DNA from 2 places in the Exiguobacterium sp. SH4S7 genome. Region 2 is predicted to be linked to the other one. Evidence: a T-box and tRNA genes for the amino acid it is inferred to sense, from the RefSeq annotation. Region 2 holds a T-box; the other holds one or more tRNA genes.
What was found. The T-box of region 2 lies ahead of argS (arginine--tRNA ligase). A T-box ahead of a tRNA ligase gene usually reads a tRNA of that ligase, here a tRNA-Arg.
Positions count from the first base shown of each region.

Region 1: it has a tRNA-Arg gene. The T-box ahead of argS (arginine--tRNA ligase) is inferred to sense a tRNA for this amino acid. The anticodon was not compared.

Region 1 is NZ_SJUT01000001.1:278,445-289,306, reverse strand. Features, by position in the region: gene EVJ29_RS01445 (sugar-binding transcriptional regulator) at 1-389, opposite strand, end outside; gene EVJ29_RS01440 (glutaredoxin family protein) at 502-759, opposite strand; gene EVJ29_RS01435 (RNA polymerase factor sigma-54) at 761-1,900, opposite strand; tRNA gene EVJ29_RS01430 (tRNA-Arg) at 2,025-2,097, shown strand; gene clpP (ATP-dependent Clp endopeptidase proteolytic subunit ClpP) at 2,212-2,826, shown strand; gene EVJ29_RS01420 (MerR family transcriptional regulator) at 2,867-3,562, opposite strand; gene EVJ29_RS01415 (hypothetical protein) at 3,620-4,060, opposite strand; gene EVJ29_RS01410 (DUF2179 domain-containing protein) at 4,121-4,645, opposite strand; gene EVJ29_RS01405 (hypothetical protein) at 4,739-4,975, opposite strand; gene whiA (DNA-binding protein WhiA) at 5,062-6,015, opposite strand; gene EVJ29_RS01395 (gluconeogenesis factor YvcK family protein) at 6,041-7,036, opposite strand; gene rapZ (RNase adapter RapZ) at 7,038-7,910, opposite strand; gene trxB (thioredoxin-disulfide reductase) at 8,035-8,988, opposite strand; gene EVJ29_RS01380 (tetratricopeptide repeat protein) at 9,057-10,529, opposite strand; gene EVJ29_RS01375 (acyltransferase) at 10,826-10,862, opposite strand, start outside.
Region 2 is NZ_SJUT01000006.1:173,472-184,333, forward strand. Features, by position in the region: gene EVJ29_RS12115 (GGDEF domain-containing protein) at 1-751, opposite strand, end outside; T-box leader at 908-1,119, shown strand; gene argS (arginine--tRNA ligase) at 1,173-2,855, shown strand; gene EVJ29_RS12125 (cytidine deaminase) at 3,033-3,461, opposite strand; gene EVJ29_RS12130 (hypothetical protein) at 3,986-4,426, shown strand; gene EVJ29_RS12135 (metallophosphoesterase family protein) at 4,510-5,088, opposite strand; gene EVJ29_RS12140 (YajQ family cyclic di-GMP-binding protein) at 5,085-5,576, opposite strand; gene pulA (type I pullulanase) at 5,646-7,640, shown strand; gene EVJ29_RS12150 (YycC family protein) at 7,656-7,820, opposite strand; gene EVJ29_RS12155 (hypothetical protein) at 7,960-8,751, shown strand; gene EVJ29_RS12160 (MMPL family transporter) at 8,854-10,862, shown strand, end outside.

The DNA of each region.
Region 1 (10,862 bases), on a different contig from region 2:
GCCCGACCGATATCTCGCTGGACCCAGAACGTCTCGTCCGAATCTCCCGGTACGATGACGACTTGGCGAACGCCTAGTTTTTGCTCGAGAACTCGTGCGATTTGTGAAATCCCTAGGATTTCTCCCATGACCTCGTGCAAGTCTCTGAGAACGTTTCGGCCCGATTCTGTAAGTGAGATCCCTTGGGTCGCGACTGTGAGAAGACCTTGGTCTTTCAAAAAGTCGACTTCTCGTCTTAAGATTCGTTCCGTCAGCCCGAGGCTTGTGGCCAACGTCCGGCGGCCGATTGGCTGCATGAGCCGGACATAATGTAAGATGTCATAACGATGTCGGAGCGTGTCGAGCAGGTCAGGGACGATTTGCTTCTGAACTTGAATCAGTTGCTGGATCATGCTCATTCCCCCTCGACTTAAAGTGTGGACAAAAATTGTCCCACTTTTATTTTTACGTCCCACCGCTACGAGTTCATCTTACCAATCACCTTACCGTCTGGCAACCCCTTCAAACGTTTTTTTTCGATGTAAGCGTATACTTAACAAATTCTTCAACTTTCTCATCATCGTATCGCCCTTGACTGATAAGGGTTCCTTCATGTACAACGACGGGAATCTCAAATAAATATTTTTCTTCAAGCAACGCGTCGCCCGTGATGTCGATTTGCTCGAGCTCGAACGGATAATCTTCCTGTAGCCATTCGAGCATGACGAGCGCCTCCTCACAAAGCGAGCAGTTCTCCCGGCGATATAACGTCAGTACCATGTCACGTCTCCCCTTTCCATAACTGTCGTTCCCGCTCCCGCGAGTTGCCAAAACCTAGCGCCTCACGATAATTCGCGACCGTTCGCCGCGTCACCGTGTAACCGATCCGGGCCAGCTCCTCGGTGAGCGCCTGGTCGCTCAAAGGCGCCGTCTCTTGTTGGATCAGCTCGGCGAGCGCCCGTTTAATCATGAACGGGGCTTGGCCGTGGTACGTGGCGCGGACGAAGAAGTGACGCCACTCCATCACGCCGCCCGCGGTCTTGGCGTACTTGCCTTGAATCGCGCGGCCGACCGTCGACTCATGCTTGCCGATCTCGGTGGCGACTTCTTTTCGTGTGAGCGGATGCAGGACGAGTTGGCCGCGGAGCCAGTCCGCCTGGCGTCGCTCGATGACGGCCCACACAGAGCGGAGCGTCTCTGCGCGCATCGCGAGCGTCTCTTGCCACCACTTCGCCTCCCGGTCCGAACCGACGTCTAAGGCAATCATCGGGCTGAACCACGTCGTGATGAGTTCCCCGTCTTGAACGACGACCTCGAGTTCGGGCAGAATATGCTCGGTTTCTTCATATAATATCGGTGTCCTCGGGAGCGTGGCGACGATTCGGCTGATTCGCTCGTATTCTTCGGTCGTCATCCCGAGCTTGTCCGCTATATGCTCGACCTTTGCGTCAAACGCCTCGAACACGTCGAGCACGTGTGGATCGTCATGCTCGATCGCGTGACGGTATTGGCAGTCATGTTCTGAAGTCGCACCGATCCCGGTCGGCTCTAAAAATAACAGTGCGCGCCGGGCCAAATCGACGTCCGCCATCTCGACACCGAATCGCTTTGCGAGGACGGCATCGGTCTCCGGCAGTAGCCCGCGATGGTCGAGCGTCATGACGAGTTGCTTTTGAAGCTGCTTTTGGGCCTCGGTCCCGCTTCCTTCGTCAATCTGTTCAAATAGCCGTGCTTCAAAACCGCCCGCCGCGTCCGCAATCCATTCGACCGTACCGCCCGTTGTGACGTGCGTGTTTCGTTTAGCCAACCGGGCGAGCTGCCACTCGAGCGCGACCCGGTCCGCCTCAAGAACCGGCAGACGCCGGACCATGTCTTGTGTCAGCTGAAGCTTCTGAAGTTGACGCTGTTCTTGCCGTTGCATCGGTCACACCCCTCTCACTTCTAATTGTAACGAATGGTCGCCAAACGCGCTCACAAAAAAAGACGTGATAACAGGATTGCTTTTTCAAAAAAACAATTGTATAATAAATCGTGTCAGAGAACATGCACCCGTAGCTCAGGGGATAGAGCACTGGTTTCCGGTGCCAGGTGTCGGGAGTTCAAATCTCTCCGGGTGTATCAAATCAAGAGGTCAGGCAGATGCCTGGCCTCTTTTGTCGTTTATAATTGGCCGAACGGTGGAATATGTGAGAAACAAAGACTATCGTTTGACCAACATTGACTATAGCGGTTATGATAGGTTTACACGATACATACAAGGAGGCAAATTCAATGTTAATTCCAACAGTTATCGAACAAACAGGTCGCGGGGAACGCGCGTACGACATTTACTCACGCTTGCTTAAAGACCGGATCATCCTTCTCGGAAGCGCGATCGACGACAACGTCGCCAACTCGATTGTCGCCCAGCTTCTTTTCCTTGCAGCTGAGGACCCAGATAAGGACATCTCACTCTACATCAACAGCCCGGGTGGCTCGATCACTTCCGGAATGGCGATCTACGACACGATGAACTTCATCAAGCCGAACGTATCGACAATCTGTATCGGAATGGCCGCATCGATGGGTGCCTTCTTGCTCCAAGCCGGTGAAAAAGGTAAACGCTTCGCGCTTCCAAACGCGGAGATCATGATTCACCAACCGCTCGGCGGAACACAAGGTCAAGCGTCGGACATTAAAATCCACGCCGAACGGATCATCAAGATGCGTGAGAAGTTGAACCAAATCATGTCCGACAACACAGGACAGCCGCTTGAAGTCATCGAGCGCGACACAGAGCGCGACTACTTCATGTCAGCTGATGAGGCGAGCAACTACGGTCTCATCGATAAAGTCATGACACGTTAAACCACAGGCGCCTTTCCCAGCTTCGGGAAAGGCGCTTTTTTTATTGGGTCGGTAACCAAATCTCAATCAAATCATCGGCCCCATCTTGCCCATGGATATAGCGCTCAAAATCGACTGCATCACGCAACGTCACATCCGGCAAAGCCAAAAGTTGATCGTACGTCGATGGAATGGCCTGGATCCCCCCTTCGACCGTTGCGACCAGGTAACGTCCTGCCGACAATTCGACTTGTCGGGCACCCTTCCCATGTACGGGTTCGGTCATGCCGGCCAGATAAGCTTCTTCTTTAGGCAAACAGACACCGTACGATTCGTTTGTCGTCAGCTCTGGATTTAGTTTTTCCCATACGACCGAGATTGCTGTGAGTTCGGATACGTACCCGTTCACAACTTTAGGTTGCTCCCACGTCTCATAGCGAACATTCATTTGATTCCCTCCTGTTTGCATCCATTCGATTTGTTGCTCGATTTGTCGCAACGCCTCGATTTCACGTTGGACTTCATCAAGCCTGCCTTCAAGTAACTCGCTCACACTTCCTGCGGTCTGAATCTGTTCGAGCGAAATGCCTATTTGCCGCAATAACTTGATTTCGTTCAAGCGTCTTATTTCTTCTATTCCGTATAACCGATACTGATTGTCTAAACGAGTCGGCTGGACGAGCCCTTTCGCTTCATACCACTTTATCGCTTTAATTGACAACCCCGTTAGATGGACAACTTTTCCGATTTGAATCATTGGCGTTCCCCCTTCTCGTTTATGTTAAAGCCGTCCGTAACGGACAGGTCAACTCTTTTATTCCTCGACCTTGACGCCGAACACGTAACGGCTGTCGCCTTGTGCCCAGTCCCCGCCCGTCTCGAACAAATAGACGCCCGGTTCATCGGGAACGACTTGCTCGGACGGGACGAGTTCCCCGTCGACAATCTGATTGAATGAAAAGTTCGACGGCTCGGCGTGGAACGTCACGTCGATTTCAGCACCTGGTTTGACCGGGACGAGCTGCAGGTCGTCCGCTCCCGGTAACCCGTGGTCTTCACATACCCCTTGTCCCTGATCGGACCAACAAAACGTCGACTGTCTCACTTCGGCGGTCACTGAACCGACCCGGACCGTCGGCAGTGGCGGGCGTAGCGACGATTCTGTTTTCCAAAAGGACATCGCGAGCAATCCTCCCCCGACTACCAGTAACCCGATCACCAACACCCATCGCCCTTTTCGCTTCAACGCACTCATCTCCTTTCCCTGTCTATTCCCCACTCCACAAAAAAGGACCCACTTTCGTGAGTCTTCCGTTCATTTCGGGCGTCGTAGCCCTTTCAACATATATCCACCTTTGAAATCGACCGGGTCGAACGCGACGAGGAACGCCTTCGGTTCATACTCCTCGACCAGTCGGCGCAATTCTTTCATCCGCGTCCGAGCCGCCAAGACATCAAGACGATAACGCGTTCCATCACGGCCTTGGCCTTGATAGTGCGTCACACCGTATCCGCTGTCGCGCATCTTTTGAATGAGCTCAGCCGGAAACTCTTGCGTGTGGACTTGGATCATGTTGTAGCCGATCGCAAGTTTCCGCTCGACGAAACCGCCGAGAAGAATACCGAGCCCGAACCCGACCGCATACACGATCATCCCGAGCGTCGTCAAATCTTGAAAGACGATACCGAGCGCGAAGATATAGATGAGCGTCTCGAGCGTCCCGAACATGGCCGCAATCACCGTTTTCCCTTTGACGAGCATGATCGTCCGAAGCGTGAGCACCGGTACAAATAGTAATTGTAATAATAAAATGAGCAAGAGTTGGCTCGCTTGTCCCATAGGATCGACCTCCATTCCAATTCAGTAACTCCACTATTCCAAATTTCCGTGACGGATGCAACCAAAAAAGGCTGACCGCGGTCAGCCCTTTTCTCATTTGCTTAAATTATCAACGCTCGTGAGCAGTTCATAGTCTTTACGGATAACTTGGTAAATCGCGTTCGTATCGCCCGACAACATCTCTTCAGCACGCAACTGGTTGAGGAAGAGGCTTGTCGCGAATGTCACGAGCGCACTTTTCGGAATCCCGATTTCTTTGGCCCGGTCCGTGATGACCCGGTCTAGCTCAGCGTCAATCGTGAGCGAGAGTCTTTTCTTTGCATTCGACATAATGTTGAAGCTCCTTTAGTTTACATTTCAAATTCCTATACACAATTGCTAATTATATAGGAAGAATGCTTTTGGCGCAACCGGTGTCAGGATGACCCGATTTCTTCGCCGCTGCGAACTTTCTCCGCAATCTGGTCGATTTTGCGAAGCCGGTGGTTGATGCCCGACTTCGAAATCGGTCCCGTCTCGAGCATCTCCCCGAGTTCTTGGAGCGATACGTCTTGATGGGTGACCCGAAGCTCGGCGATCTCACGGAGCTTGACCGGTAAAATTTCAAGCCCGACCGTCCGTTCGAGATACTTGATATTCTCGACTTGCCGGAGCGCCGCCCCGACCGTCTTGTTCAAGTTCGCCGTCTCACAGTTGACGAGCCGGTTGACCGAGTTGCGCATGTCTTTGATGATGCGGGCGTCCTCAAAATCGAGCATACCGCGCGTCGCCCCGATCAGTTTAAGGAAGTCGGAGATTTTCTCGCTCTCTTTGATGTAGAGGATATGCCCTTTTTTCCGTTCGAGCGTCTTTGCGTTCAAGCCGAAGCGGTTGGCGAGGTCACGGAGCGCCTGGTTATGGTTCTCATACAGACTGTACACCTCTAGATGGTACGATGACGTCTTCGGATGGTTGATCGATCCTCCGGCGAGGAACGCACCACGCAAGTAAGCGCGGGCCAGGTTCTGGTTGCGCGTCATATCCGAGTTGAGTGTCCGGATCATCTCATAGTTCTCCCCGAGGATCTCTAGGTCACGGAGCATCGTCTCGGCACGTTGCGAGACACGGACGATGTAGACGTTGTTCTTCTTCAACCGCATTTTCTTCCGGACGAACAGATCCAAGTGATGGTCGTACAGACGTTTCATGAGGGAGTAGATGCGGCGCGCGATCGCGGCGTTCTCGGTCGAGACGTCAAGCGTCATCCCCCGTCCTAAAGCGAGCGAGATGACACCGTTCATGCGGACGAGCGCGGACAATTCCGCTTTCGCCTCGGCATCGGTGACGTCGAGTTGCGTCAGTTCTTTTTTCACTTCTGAGGCAAAGCTCATCTCGGTCCCCTCCTTTCCATTCCTGCTATTTCAGTTCAAGCTCCTGGTACGAGCGTGGTTTCTTGATCCGCAGCACGCGTTGCATGACGAGCCCGGCAATCGCATCCGAATCGTGACGGATATAGTCCCGGTTATAGTCGACGATGTCCCCGGCGAGCACGTTCGTGCCATAGTTGCGGAGCTTCTTCCGATCGAACCGGACTTCTTCCGATCCGTCTTCGAGGTAGCGCTCTAAATAAATATCTTCAATCGGTTCGTTGTTGACGACGATCGTATCGACCGTCGACTTCCCGAGGTACGCCTCGACCGACTTCAAATGCCGCATCGCGTCGTAGCCTTGCGTCTCACCCGGTTGCGTCATGACGTTACAAATATAGACGATCGGGACGCCGGCCCGGACGATGGCGTCGCGCACTTCCGGGATCAACAAGTTCGGAATGATGCTCGTATACAGGCTTCCCGGACCTAGGACGATCACATCCGCCTGTTCAATCGCCTCGACGACACCCGGTGCTGCCTTGATGCCTTCTTCAAGCAAGAACATGCGCTTGATCGCTTTTCCGACGAGCGGGATCTTTGATTCGCCTTTGACGATCGTCCCGTCCTCAAATTCAGCGGCGAGCGTCATGAGCGTCTCCGTGACCGGCAAGACCTTCCCTTGGGCGTTCAACAGTTGCGACAGCACGTCGATCGCCTTGACGAACGATCCTTCACAAATATGTGTCGCCGCCGTCAACATCAAGTTGCCGAGCGAATGCCCCTCGAGCCCGTAACCGCTGTCGAACCGATACTGTAAGATGCGGTCCATGAGCGGCTCGACTTCAGACAACGCCAAGATGACGTTACGGATATCCCCGGGTGGGAGCATGTGGAACTCGTCGCGGAGCCGTCCCGAGCTGCCGCCGTCATCCCCGACCGTGACAATCGCCGTGATCGCGAGCGGATAATGCTTGAGACCACGGACGAGCGTCGATAGCCCTGTCCCGCCACCGATGGCGACAACTTTTCTCTCGCGTCTCATCTTACTTCTCCTTCGTCGCGTGGACGAGGTCGCGATGGACGGTCTTGACGTTGTAGCGCTCGGCGAAATGGGCCGATACTTTTTCAGCGAACGTGATCGAGCGGTGTTTCCCGCCCGTGCAACCGAAAGCGACGACGACTTGCGCTTTCCCTTCCCGCTTATATTGCGGCAACAGGAACTCGAGCATATCGATCACTTTTTTATAGAACGCCCGCGCCTCAGGATGCGACATGACGTAATTTTGAACTTCTTCCGTCTGTCCGGTGAGAGGCCTTAGCTCCGGGATGTAGAACGGGTTCGTGATGAAGCGGACGTCGAACAACAAGTCGATGTCGAGCGGCACGCCGTGCTTAAAGCCGAACGACATGAAGTTGACGGTGAACGGGATCCGTTCCTCGTTGAACTGGAGCAAGATCCGGTCTTTGAGCATTTGTGGCTTCAAGTCGCTCGTATCGTAGAGCGTGTGGGCCCGGTCACGGAACCCTTCGAGCAGCGAGCGCTCCATCTTGATGCCGACGAGTGGTGCGTCTTCCGGGGCGAGCGGATGCGACCGGCGCGTCTCTTTATAACGACGGACGAGCACGTCGTCCCGTGTGTCGAGATAGAGCAGATGCGGGTGCACGTTCTTTTGTTCGAGATCATCGATGACGATGAACAAGCTATCGATGAAGTCCGGCGTGCGCGTGTCGATCGCGACCGCGATCTTCGGACGGACCGAACTGATGACATCGATCAGCTGCGGCAACAGTACTGGCGGCAAGTTATCGACGCAAAAATAGCCGAGGTCCTCAAAGCTATTCATTGCGACCGATTTACCAGCCCCACTCATCCCGCTGATGATGATCAATTCTTCTAATCCTTTAAAGTCTTCCATGTCGCTGACGCCCCCTTAAATTTGACAACCGAGCCGTGTGTTCGGCTCTCTTCTACCCTCAGTATAACGAACGCCCGAAAAAAAGAGAAGGGATTGCGGTTGCCCGCAATCCCTTCTGCCTTGGTCACGCGTTTTGTTCTTGTAATTTCTCGAGGAGACCCTCGATGAAATGTTGCGCGTTTTGAGCGGCGATCGATCCGTCGTTCGTCGCTGTGACGACTTGACGGAGCGTCTTGTCGCGAACGTCTCCGGCGGCGAAGATCCCAGGGATCGTCGTCTCCATCGCTTCGTTCGTGACGATGTAGCCTTGCTCGTTCAAAATGCCGAGGTCTTTGACGAATCCAGTGATCGGGTTCATCCCGATGTAAATGAATACGCCATCGATCTCATGCTCCGACTCCGTGCCGTCGATCGTGCTGACGAGACGGGCCCCGCCGACTTTCCCGTCTGCTTCTACGATCTCTTTCAACGTATGGTTCCAGATGAAGTCGACTTTCGGGTTGTCGAACGCACGTTTTTGCAGGATCTTCTGCGCCCGTAGCTCATCGCGACGGTGGACGATCGTCACTTTGTCCGCGAAGCGCGTCAAGAACACGCCTTCTTCGACAGCAGAGTCGCCGCCGCCGATGACGAACAAGTTTTTCCCTTTGAAGAACGCACCGTCACAGACTGCACAGTAGGATACACCGCGACCGCCGAGCTCTTCTTCGCCCGGTACGCCGATTTTTTTATACTGCGCCCCTGAAGCAAGGATGATGGCGCGTGCCTTGTAGTCACGGTTATGGGCGTGGACGACTTTATATTCGGTTTCGTCCGAGATGCTTTGGACATCGCCATACGCGTATTCCGCACCGAACGCTTTCGAGTGGTCAAACATTTTTTGAGATAGGTCAGGACCGAGAATGCTGTCGTAACCTGGATAGTTTTCGATATCTTCCGTGTTCGCCATCTGTCCACCTGGGATGCCTCGTTCGATCATAAGTGTCGACAAATTGGCACGCGACGCGTAAAGTGCCGCCGTCATTCCGGCTGGGCCGGCCCCGATGATAATGACGTCATAGATTTTTTCTTCTGTCATAGTGATTCCACCTCTGCATGAAATTGATTGACTTCAGTATAAGAAACCTAGGGAGGTATCGTCTATCTTTATGCTTGCTCGAGTGTCCGCTTGAACGTCCGGATCGTCCCGGTGAGCGTGTCGACCGAGACGCCGAACGTATCGGCGCATTCCTCGAGCAGGAGTGATTCGCGTTTCGCGTAAAACATCCAGACGAGCGCCGCGGCCGATGCCGTGACGTCTTCGAACGTTTCTCCCGCTAGCAGCAGTCGCGAGAAGCGCTCATAGAAATCGCCGTCGAGGCTCATCTGTTCTGCTTCCGTCACTTCTGTTTCGGCGAGGACGAGGGCGGCGTATCCTCGTTCGATCCGGGCGTCGCCCGTGAACGGAGAACCACAAATTTCAGCGCGACACTTTTCGGCGAACGAGATCACCGTCTCGTTATCGGTCAATCCGTTCGTCAAGGCGAGCGCCTCGAACGCTTCGTCATCGGCGAGCTTGGAGATGATCCGAATGATCTCGATGCGGGCCGTGTCTTCCTCTTGGCGCAGACCTTGGACGAGCGCCGAGCGGAACTCGAGGTTGTCGCGGATATCGAACGGATTTTTTTCTTCAAACTGTTTCAACTCGTCACTGTTCAAATAGGTAGCCGCTTCTTCAGAACGTCCTGTCTTGTAGGCGGATACGCTGAGCCAATGCCCGAACAGTGAGTCGCCACGGAAGCCGCGTTCTTTCAATAGACGCAGTTCTTCGTAGGCATGGTCGTACTGGCCGACGAGAGCTAGCGTCGTAGCGAGCTTGTAGCGCAATTCAAATTGGATCGGACGGACGCGTGTGAGCGGGACCGACAATTGCAGCGCCGCTTCCGACTGTCCGGCCTCATGTAATAGAAGAATCGTGTTCAAGATCGCATGCAAGTTGCCCGGATTTTGGTCGAGGACGTACTCGAGCGTCTCGAACGCCGATTCGTCGTTGCCGAGGTAAAAGTGGACGATGGCCAAATTGTTGAACGCCGGCCAAAACGTCGGATATTGATCGATCAAGCGCTCGAGCGTCGACTTGGCGGCGAAGAGCCGACCTTTGTCGATGTGTTGCTGCGCCTCGGTGTGCCACGTGATCAACTCGTCCTCTTCTTCGTCTTCGAGCTCTTGTTCAAGCTCGATCAGTTCGAGAAGGGATTGGACCGATTCCGCGTAACGACCGTGCGCTTCCTGTTCAAGATAGCGGCTCGCATACGTGGCCGCTTCTTCGTACTGTGAGATATAGGCGCAGTTGCTCGCGAGGTGATAAAGTGCCTCTGTCGCCGTTTGGTCGAGTTCTAATACCCGTTTCCACACATCGTTGGCGTGGTAGACCTCCCCTACTTCGAATAACAGTTCAGCGTACTGTTTGTGGTAATCGACGCGATGGACTGCCGCAGCAGTTGCTTCAGCCATGAAAAAAGTCGCTTCATCTAGGCGACCTTCTCGTAACGCTCGACGACCTCTATAGTAGTGGAGCTCCGCAGCAAGCGGAGATTCTGGTTCGGGTAGCGTCATTAGTGCTTCATAGTTCGCTTCCATATTCTAAATCCTCCACATCGTCTCTAGTATCTTTTTTTAGTTGCAGGATTAAGAATACCGCACTCAATCCATGAGGGCAACCGAAAAAGTTTAAAAAAATCGGGACTATATTCCTTCTATAATGAATATATTTTACTAGGTCTGACAATTGTTTTTCGACAAAAATATACATGACGGCTCACCTCGCGACACGACACAAAAAAACGGCATCACCTTCAAATAAAGTGATACCGCTCAAGTATTTTTCACACGAAGACCAATCGAACAGCTTGAAATGATTTCGCGCTAAATTGTGTCTATTTCGTGTCTACGGTTTGTAGTTTAGCGCCGACG
Region 2 (10,862 bases):
GAGACAGGGAGACGGCCTCTTTCGCTTCATCGTACTGTTCGATCAATGACTTGAACGCGTCTTGGCGCCCTTTTTGAATCATCAACCGCTTAATAAAGAACGTGAGGGCGGCCGCGATGCTGCTGACGACGAGCAAGTTCGTCTCACGGAAGAACGACGCGGCGAAGATGAAGACCAAACTGACGATGTATGTGTAAAACGCGATGCTCAAAAAATCACGGACCGGGATATCGACGCGGAACCACCAGCCGACCTGATACTTCTGGACGACCGTGTTCAAAATGATGGCAATGATCAGACCGACGAGCGGAACGAACGAATCCTGCGAATAGAAGCCAAGACCAGTTTCACCTCCGAGGGCCAAGTAAACACTTGCCGGGATGGCGATTTCTAAAAATGACGTGATCGCGTTCCAAGGATAAGTGAACCGAAAGCGGCGGAGCGCGACGCGCGGTTTTAGGTTGGCGAACTGAAAGACGAGAAGTCCGATTTGGTTGACGAGGAGCGCCGTCTCAAAATCAAAGAATAAAAAGATGATGAGGACGATGCTTTCTGAAAACGTGAAATAAATGCCTTTTCGTTCAATCGAGTCCATTTGGAAAATGACGACGAGCAGCGCGATCAAGATGAACGGAAGCGGCTCGATCGCCGGAATATCAAGAACACCGGTTGTAAACAAGGTGATGGTCAGTAAAACGATCAAACTCCAAATGCTCCAACCGAGGACGGACATTTTGCGAAAATGATTCATAGTTCCCTCCTGTGTGGGAAAAGTCTTCTCATATGTATGGTAGGAGATTCGGCACGGTTGCGCCCAAGTCCTGCCTATTCATCATAATGGCTGAATTCTAGCATTGAGTCTACATCAAATATCCTCTATAATGAAGTTGCTTTTCAACCACATAGACGAAAGTCGATGAAAAAGAGAGTAACGATCGTTTAGTCAACAAAGCGACCTAGGGATTGGTGAGAGCCTAGGCTGACAAACATCGCGAAACGCACTTTTGAGATGCTATCCGAAGCGAGTAGGCGTAGCCGGGGGCCCCCCGTTATCACCGTTAAAGTGGTCTGTGTAAAGCAGGCAAGAAGAGTGGTACCGCGGGCCAACCCGTCTCTTTGCATCTGTGCAAAGGGCGTTTTTTTTATGACTAGATTTGAAGGAGGAAATTTACATGAGTTATGAACGCAAGTATGCGGAGGCTCTGTCACGTGTCATCGGTGACGAACTCACGCTCGACCAGATTGAGGCATTGATTGAAAAACCAAAACATGAGGCGCACGGGGATCTCGCGTTCCCATGCTTCCAACTCGCCAAGGCGTACCGGAAAGCGCCGGTCATGATTGCGACTGACATCGCCGGTGAATTGAACGACGAACTGTTCACAAAAGTTGAAGCGGCCGGTCCATATGTGAACGTCTTCTTGAGCCGTGACGTCGTCTCGCAGGAAATCATTAACACGGTTCTCGACGAGCAAGCGGATTACGCGACGCATGCGACACGCAACGAGACGATTGTCACGGACTTCTCGTCACCTAACATCGCCAAACCGTTCTCGATGGGACACTTGCGCTCGACGGTCATCGGTAACGCCATCAACCAGATCGCTCGCAAAAACGGCTACAACGTCGTCGGTGTCAACCACCTCGGCGACTGGGGTACACAATTCGGGAAACTCATGGTCGCTTATAAGAAGTGGGGCGATGAGGAAGCGGTCCGGGCAAATCCGATCGCTGAGCTCTTAAAGCTATACGTTCACTTCCATGAAGAAGTGAAAACTCAGCCTGAGCTTGAAGACGAGGGCCGTGCTTGGTTCAAAAAGCTCGAGGACGGTAACGTTGAAGCGACCGAACTGTGGACGTGGTTCCGTGACGAGTCGCTCAAAGAGTTCCAAAAAGTATACGATCTCCTCGGTGTCGAGTTTGACAGCTTCCACGGTGAAGCGTTCTACAACGACAAGATGGACCGGATCGTCGCCATGCTCGAAGAGAAGAACCTGCTCGTCGAGAGTGAAGGGGCGATGGTCGTCTCGCTTGAAGACGAGAACTTGCCACCTTGCCTGATCACAAAGAAAGACGGCGCGACGCTTTACGCGACACGTGATTTGGCTGCGGCCGTCTATCGTCATGAGACGTACAAATTCGTCCAAGCGAACTACGTCGTCGGTGGCGAGCAGGCGCTCCACTTCAAACAGTTGTTCTCGGTACTCCGCAAGCTCGGTTACGACTTCGTCGACGGCATGCACCACGTACCGTTCGGCTTGATCTTGCAAGAAGGGAAGAAGATGTCGACACGTAAAGGCCGCATCGTCCTACTTGAAGAAGTATTGAAAGAAGCGATCGAGAAAGCGCAAGCGAACATCGAACAGAAGAACCCTGAGCTTCCAAACGCAGAGAACGTGGCTCGTATGGTCGGCGTCGGCGCCGTCATCTTCCACGATTTGAAGAATGAGCGCATCAACAACATCGAGTTCGACCTCGACAGCATGCTCAAGTTCGAAGGGGAGACGGGACCTTACGTGCAGTACACGAACGCACGGGCGAACTCGCTCCTCCGTAAAGGCAACTACGACGGTTCGACGTTCGCAGGTGCGAACGACGACCACACGTGGGGCGTCGTGACGATGCTCAACGCGTTCCCACACGTCATCACGCGTGCTCATGAGCGCCGTGAGCCGTCGATCATCAGCCGTTATGTCCTCGACTTGGCGCAATCGTTCAACAAGTATTATGGCCACGTCCGTGTGCTTGAAGAAGATGCGGGCAAACAATCGCGTCTCGCGCTCGTCAAAGCCGTGACGATCGTCTTGACGGAAGGACTCCGTTTAATCGGTGTCCAAGCTCCAGAAGAAATGTAAATAAAAACATTCCGAACGCTGAAGTGACCCCTGAAAGTTAGACACGGTTATTTCATTTAGGCTGCGTGAACGAACTGGGTCCGGTACTACACCGGGCTCAGTTTTAATTTTGCCTTGATTCATCTTGCATTGTAATCATCTATATAAACGTGAAAAAGGGATGAATTCATCCCTTTTTCACAATCTTTTTTCGATTTCCATTCCAATCTCAAGGTATGCTTTTGTCCAATGGAAAGGCTGGATTTCTTCTAATTTTTTGTAGATTAATTCGTTCTTGTCTGAAGTTATTGCCGCCTTTACTTGTGAACCCCAGTAATAAAGTCTTTCTTGGCAGACGCCGCATGGTGTGAGCACTTTGAAGTTAGCGTTTTCATCATCACGAACGACGCATATCGAATGAGTCACTTTAGAGTTTAGCTTATGAGCTTCTAGGATTGCCCCAGTCTCCATACATAATTCGGTTGAAGCGTTAATAACTTCTGGCGATACGCTTATTAGCACATCACCTTGATCCGTATACATAGCTGCAGCACCGCCCCAACCGACAGGGTATCGTTGTTTGATAAATGCTACAGTAGCGTCGTAAAGTTCCTTCTCAATGTTCAAATCAATTTCCTCCTGTAGAAAAATACCATTTTATCCTTCGTTTGAAATATTATCATATTATTTTTGAGATGGGATTTTCTTCAAGCATCTTGATCTTGTTTTTAATAGTATGGAAGAGATAAAGGTTCAAAGAGTATAAGGTGCAATTACTATCACTTTCTATGATAGACCAGATAAAACCTAGCGTTTTCATGATGTCATCAAAAGTGGCATATATTGTGCCATTCTAAGTTGGCGCACGACATCGTTAATAAACGACTTCTTCTAAAGGCAATCCTTTCCAAATGTCGAAAGTTAGTGTATCGGTTTACTTTGATTCAGCTCTTAACGTGATTTATTCACCGATAAGTTAACTCGATTGAGGAGAGGGATAGAAGAATGCTTGAGAAGATATTAAAACATAGTTGGAACGCATTTTCGGGTCTATTCGTATTGCGATGTTCGGTTCGGTTGACGATTGGCCGAGTGCTTTTCTCCGAAACGAAATACTTCGTTCGTAAGTGCACGTACAAGGAGAGAACCATATGAAAAAAGTACTTCAAAAAAAGAGTAAGAAGGCGACATACACAGGTTTATTGATATTTATTGTACTTGTAGTTGCAATCGTTCCGACCCTGATCAATGAGTATAGTGAAATGAAAATTCAACATACAAAACAAGTGTCAACTGAATCTATGACGATGACCAAAGACGAAATATACAAATTGGAACGTCAACAGAGAGAACTAGCAAATCAATATGAAGAAAATCATGAGTGGTTGTACGATGAAATAAAAGACGTAGCACCACTTATAGAGTTTGGCTATGATTTTATGTACGATCACCCTGAGTATGACAAATTAAAAATAACATATCCTAAAACGACATATAAAATTGATGGAAAGAATGTAACTTTTATTTCTAATGAAGGTAAGATTATCCGAGCACATACTCAAGAGGGTTGGGAAAATGTACAAGTAAAATAAATCATCCTTAAAATGAACTGCACCTTTGATTGTTAGATGTGTCTAACAATCAAAGGTGCAGTTCGCATGCGTTCGGAGTGTTTTTATGCTTTCATCCGCGTAACTGTTCGCGTCTTCGTATCATACAGACACCATTCCCGGTCGAAGATGACGGCGCCGACGTTGATGACGTAGCGCTTCTTCTTCAACTTGAACGGTGTCCCGATTTCCCAGGGAATCGAGCGGCCTTTCCGGTAGATGCCCGGAATATGACTATGCCCGATGAAGACGAGCGGGTACTTGCCTTTTTCGACGATCGGCTCCCAGTCGGCGCTCCACTCGATTTGGTGACCATGTAAGAACAGCGCCTCATCGAGTGTCGTCTGTTCAGGCAATAATGAGATGCGGGTCTTGACAGGGTGCGACACGATGAGCACTTCGTCAATCCGTTCTTCTTGGTTGCCGCGCAGGCTCGGGAACGTCAAGAGCGCCTCATACTGCTCGTCAAACGTCATGACGTCAGAGACGTCATGAAACCGTTCGTTGCGCCGTTTTTTGCCGATATGGCACTCGTACAAGTCGCCGAGGCAGAGGATGTGCTCGGTCTCGCGCCTGACCGCCTTGAGGACGGCTTTCAAATCATCAAACGAACCGTGCGGGTCACTGATGATGGCGAGTTTCATCGGTAGTTCGTGAACTGGGCATCGACCGATAACTCGAGCTCACGGACGAGTTGCATGACCGCTTGTAGGTCATCCCGTGACTTGGCCGTCACACGAATTTGATCGTCTTGAATTTGCGATTTCACTTTCAACTTCGACTCTTTGATGGCGTTGTTGATCTTCTTGGCATCGTCTTTGTCGATTCCGCTCTTCAACTTGACACGTTGACGGACGGTACCGCCGAGTGCGCGTTCGATTTTTTGATAGTCGAGGTTTTTCGTCGGCACGCCGCGCTTGATCAACTTCGAGATCATGACGTCTTTTAATTGTTCGAGTTTGTAATCGTCATCTGAGACGAGGACGAGGTCACCGTTATCGAGTGACATCTCACTCTTCGACCCTTTAAAGTCGTAACGGTTCAAAATTTCTTTTTCGGCGATTTGGATCGCGTTTTTCACTTCTTCGAGGTTCATTTCTGACACGATATCAAAAGAATTGTCTTTTGCCATGTTTCATCCATCCTTTGTATGGGTTTTGTTATAATGATAGCAGATTTGAAGCAGTGAAGGAGTGAAACGATGGAACATACAATCGATAGACAGACAAATGTAGACTTGGATCACGTTGCATATCATGGAAAAGACCTTGGGGTGACGTTTAAAAGTGAACTCATCCGTCTGCGGGTGTGGTCGCCGGTAGCCGAGCAAATGACAGTGAAGCTTTATCGTACGGCGCGGGCGCGTAAGTTTGATCGCATCGAGCTCAAACGGGCCGAAAAAGGGACATGGATGGTCGAGCTTGACCGGGCGCAATTCGAAGGTCAGTTTTACGTGTTCGAGGCAATCGTTGACGGCAAACGCATCGAATCCCTCGATCCGTATGCGAAAGTCGTCGGCGTCAACGGGAAGCGGGGCTGCCTGCTCGACCCGTCTTCAATCAACCCGGACCATTGGGTCAAAGAACGTCCGCTCTTCCACTCTTCGCAAGAAGCGGTCATTTATGAAGCACATGTGAGAGATTTGACGAGCCATCCGGATGGCGGTGTCATGCACCGTGGTAAATTCCTCGGGATGACCGAGGCCGGCACGAAGACGAAAAACGGATACCCGACAGCGCTCGACTACATCACAGCGCTCGGCGTGACCCACCTTCAACTTATGCCGTTCTTTGACTACGGTTCGGTCAACGAGTCGCGGGAAAGCGAGTCGAACTATAACTGGGGCTATGACCCGGTCCATTATTTCGCGGTCGAAGGTTCGTACGCCTCGACAGCGGATGACCCGGCCGCCCGTATCCTCGAATTGAAGGCGATGATTCAAGCGCTCCATGACCGCGGGATCCGCGTCATCATGGACGTCGTGTTCAACCATACGTATGACGCTTTGACGACACCGCTCGGCCAGTTCGTGCCGGACTACTACTATCGGTTGAACGAGGACGGGACGCTTGCCGACGGCTCGGAGTGCGGCAACGATACGGCGTCAGAGCGGGCGATGATGCGCAAGCTGATCGTCGAATGCGTCTCGTATTGGGCCAAAGAGTTTATGATCGACGGCTTCCGCTTTGATTTGATGGGGCTGCATGACGTCAAGACGATGAACCAAGTCCGCAAAGCACTCGACCGGATCGATCCCTCGATCCTCGTCACCGGAGAAGGCTGGGATCTCGATACACCACTGGCAGTTCGTAAGAAGGCAAACCAACACAACGCCCATAAAATGCCACGTATCGCCCAGTTCAACGATGCAATCCGGGACGGAATCCGTGGTGACGTGTTCATCGAAGACTTGCCGGGCTGGATCAGCGGCAACGCCGAGCTGACGGCTGACGTGAAGCGCGGGATCGCCGGTGCGGTCACGAGTCAAAGCTTCGCCGATGAGCCGAACCAAGTCGTCAACTACGTCGAATGCCATGACAACTTGACGCTTTGGGACAAACTTGCCGCCGCTAGTCCTGACGACAATGAGACGACGCGCCGCCGCCGTCATCGTCTTGCGACGACGATCGTCCTGCTCAGTCAAGGCATTCCGTTCCTTCACAGCGGTCAAGAGTTTTTCCGCACGAAAGACGGGGACGAGAACAGTTTCAAATCGGGCGAGGTCATCAACCGATTGGACTGGACCCGGGCCGAGCAAGAGACGCCGAGCGTCGAATATGTGAAAGGCTTGATCAACTTACGCAAACAGTATCCGTTGTTCCGTCTCGAGAACACCGAACAGATTCGAAAGCACTTACGTTTCTTTGACGAAGAAGAAGGGATAATCGCCTACGAACTTCATCGTCACGTCGAAGGTTATGTCGAGCGTCATCTCGTCTACCATAACGGACTCGAAGTACCGGTCGACGTGAAGCTGCCAGCAGGCAAGTTCGAAGTTCATGTCGAGGACCATACCGTCAACTTGACGGCGCCACGCCTCGTCGAAGACCGGCACCTCACCGTCGCGCCGCTGTCGACGCTCGTCGTGACAGAACGCCGTCCGGATTACAGCAAGTACGCCGTCGCCGGTGGGGCTGCGCTTGCCATCCTTGGACTCTGGTACGTCGCGAAAAAACGGAAGAATAAACAAGGGTAACAAAAAAAGGAGACGTCATTCCGTCTCCTTTTCTTCGTTCGGCTCGGTCTTAGATGCTTCAAGCTCCATCATCTTCCGAACGAGGATATGTTTTGGCATATGCATGAGTTCTTCAAGCGGTACGTTCAACTTTTTGGCAAGCTCGACCGCCGTCTCGGGAGACAGTTGTAGTGGGCGCATGTGGTTTCTCCTTTCTAAATTCAGGTTTGCTACAGCCAGTATACAGCAAAAACGGACCGAGTGAGAATGTGTCGTGTGAACACATTCAAAATCGAAAAACCGTTCGGTCGTTGCTAAGCTGAAACTAGGAAGTGATCAAATGTACAAACAAGTAGCAGACTATCAGTTTCATCAGACGGTTGAATGGTTAGAGCGCGTCGGTGGAGGATGGATGTTGTATTTGGCGCAAACCGGATTTGTCTTTTTCGACGAAACGTTCCAAATCAGATGGGAACTCGAGTGGAAATCGGCACCTTGCGCACTATATATTGAACCACATGGAAAAAAAGCCGTCGCGCTGTTCCGAGACATGCAAACGTATGGAGTCATTGATTTAAAGCAAGGCATGATGGAGTGTCACCCAATCCCAAAAACGTTTCATGACGATTGGTTCAGCAATTTATGTCATTGGCGAGGAGATGATTTATTTCTCTACTCGGCGGAATCTGACATCGTGGCGTTAAACATGACCGACCACACGTTCCGCTATAGCCGCTATGAGGAGACGCCGGAGTTTGGCGCCATCATTGAGTTAGCCTATCATCCGATTTATGATTTTGAGCGATTCACGGCCCCGGGCCTCGTCACGCTTTACGATGAATTGAATCAGCAATTCATGGTCGAGCAGGTCGAAGCGGGTGAACGATGGACGATTCCTTACGGCGGCGATTATGATACGGTTATCGTCGACCAGGTCGGTGCGACGACAGCGATTACGTCGATGACGTCGTTCCAGCTGTTCAAGCGTGACCGTCTGCTGTTTGCTTCTGACGTATGTGCCGAAAGTGAATTATTGAAAGTGATGTTGCTTGATGAGTCGGGAGACCGCCTCGTCGTATTATCGACGCCTCGACGATTTTGCCATAGTTGGCTACAAGTGTTCGAGCGTTGACGTTCCTGGACCGAACTCACGGTTCAGGATTTTTTTGCGAAGACTTGATGAAACTCGTGCGAAACGGGAACAGTCTTCTTAGATGGAGAGGGGTGGACTTGGATGGAACGGTTAGGTAAAAATTTGGTGCGGTGGCGCTTTTGGGTGGTCGCCGTGTGGACTGTGTTATTAGCGGTCTCGATTTACTTCGGATTGCAGTTGCCTGGGGAATTGCGAGGAAACGGGTTTGCGGTTCAAGATGGTCGCTTCGCGCAAGTGGAGGACACGTTGAACGATCGGTTCGACCGGGCCGGCGCTTCGATGATCGTCTTGCTTGAAGGCGGTGACTTAGAGACGGTCATGGCCGAACAAAAAACACGGCTCGAATCTGTTTCAGGCGTCGATGGCGTCATCACGCCAGCGGAGAACCCGGACGCGCGTTCAGGTGACGCCGCGTACTTCGTGCTCGAGTTCGAGGACCAGGAAGCGGCCGAGGCGGCGATTGCCGACGTTCGTGCTGAATTGATTCGAGATACGGACACGGAAGTCCGGTTGACCGGGGAGCCGGTCTTTGCCCAAGATTTGAACGAGGCATCGAAAAATGACTTGATCCGGGCCGAATTGATCGGGATCCCGGTCGCGCTCGTCGTCCTCCTGCTCGTCTTCGGGACACCGCTCGCCGCTTTCATGCCCTTATTCGTTGGACTGATCACGTTCATCGTCGCGGCGGGATCGCTCTTCTTCTTCACGCAGACGATGGAGCTATCGATTTTCGTATTGAATGCCGTCGCGATGATCGCGATTGCGCTCGGGATCGACTTCTCGCTCCTGCTCGTCAACCGTTACCGTGAAGAGCTCGCCAAAGGACTGTCACGGGAAGCGGCCATCGTCCGGACGGTCGCGACGGCTGGTCGCTCGATCCTGTTCTCAGGACTGTGCGTCTTCGTCGGGCTCGCCGGACTGTTGTTCATTCAAGTCGATGTGTTTCAAGCGATCGCGCTCGGTGCCTTGATTGCGGTCGCGGGTGCCGTCTTATCGGCGCTCACGCTCTTGCCGTCGGCGCTCTATATCGTCGGCGATGCCATCAATAAAGGACGTCTCATCAGAACGAACGAGACGCGCTCTGAAGTGCGCTGGCAAAAGTTGGCCCGGTTCGTCATGAAGCGTCCGGTCGTGATGACGCTCGTCGCGTTGCTCCTTTTGTTGCCGAGCCTTTGGTTCGTCCGCGACTTAGAACTGAACATCCCGGACGCCGATGCGCTCCCGACGTCGTACGAATCCCGGGCCGCCCTCGAGCGGTGGGACGATGTGTTCGGCGAGACGTCGACCGATGCGGTGCTGTTGTTTGAGACGAACGATTTGACCGACTCGATGATTCTTGACGAGTTGACAACCCTTACAGACGAGTTGAATGAAGACCCGATTGTCGACAACGTCACGACGTTCTTGACCGCATCAAACTTAACAGCTGCGGAATTCCAACAGCTCGTTCAAGTCGCCCCGGAACAGCTCGAGGCGTTTGAACGTCTCGTCACGCTCGAAGGGAATACCGACCTCGCACTCGTCAACGTCAGCTTCGACGTGCCGCCGAGTGATAAAGCAGCGCAGGCGTTCGTCCGCGATTGGCGCGACCAAGGCTTCGACGTCGGCGGACCGGCCGCCTTCAACGAAGAGATCTATGAAGAGATTTACGACAGCATCCCCTATGCGGTCGTGACCGTGATTTTAGCGACGATGGTCATCCTCATGTGGGCGTTCCGCTCGATCTTGATTCCGATCAAGGCGATCATCATGAACGTGCTCGGACTCGGGGCGACGTTTGGGTTATTGGTCATCATCTTTGAGTCGGGCTACGTCTACGACGCCGAGACGATCAGTATTTTGACGCCGGTGTTCATCTTCTCGCTCGTTTTCGGCCTGTCGATGGACTACGAGGTGTTCCTCGTCTCACGGATCGAGGAGTATTACCGCGAGACCGGGGATAACGACTATGCGACCGAGATGGGGCTCGCTAAGACGAGCAAGATTATCACGTCGGCCGCGATTATCATGATCGTCGTCACGGGCGCGTTCGCTTTCACCGGTGTCAGCCCGATCAAACAGCTCGGGGTCGGTATCGCGCTCGCCATCTT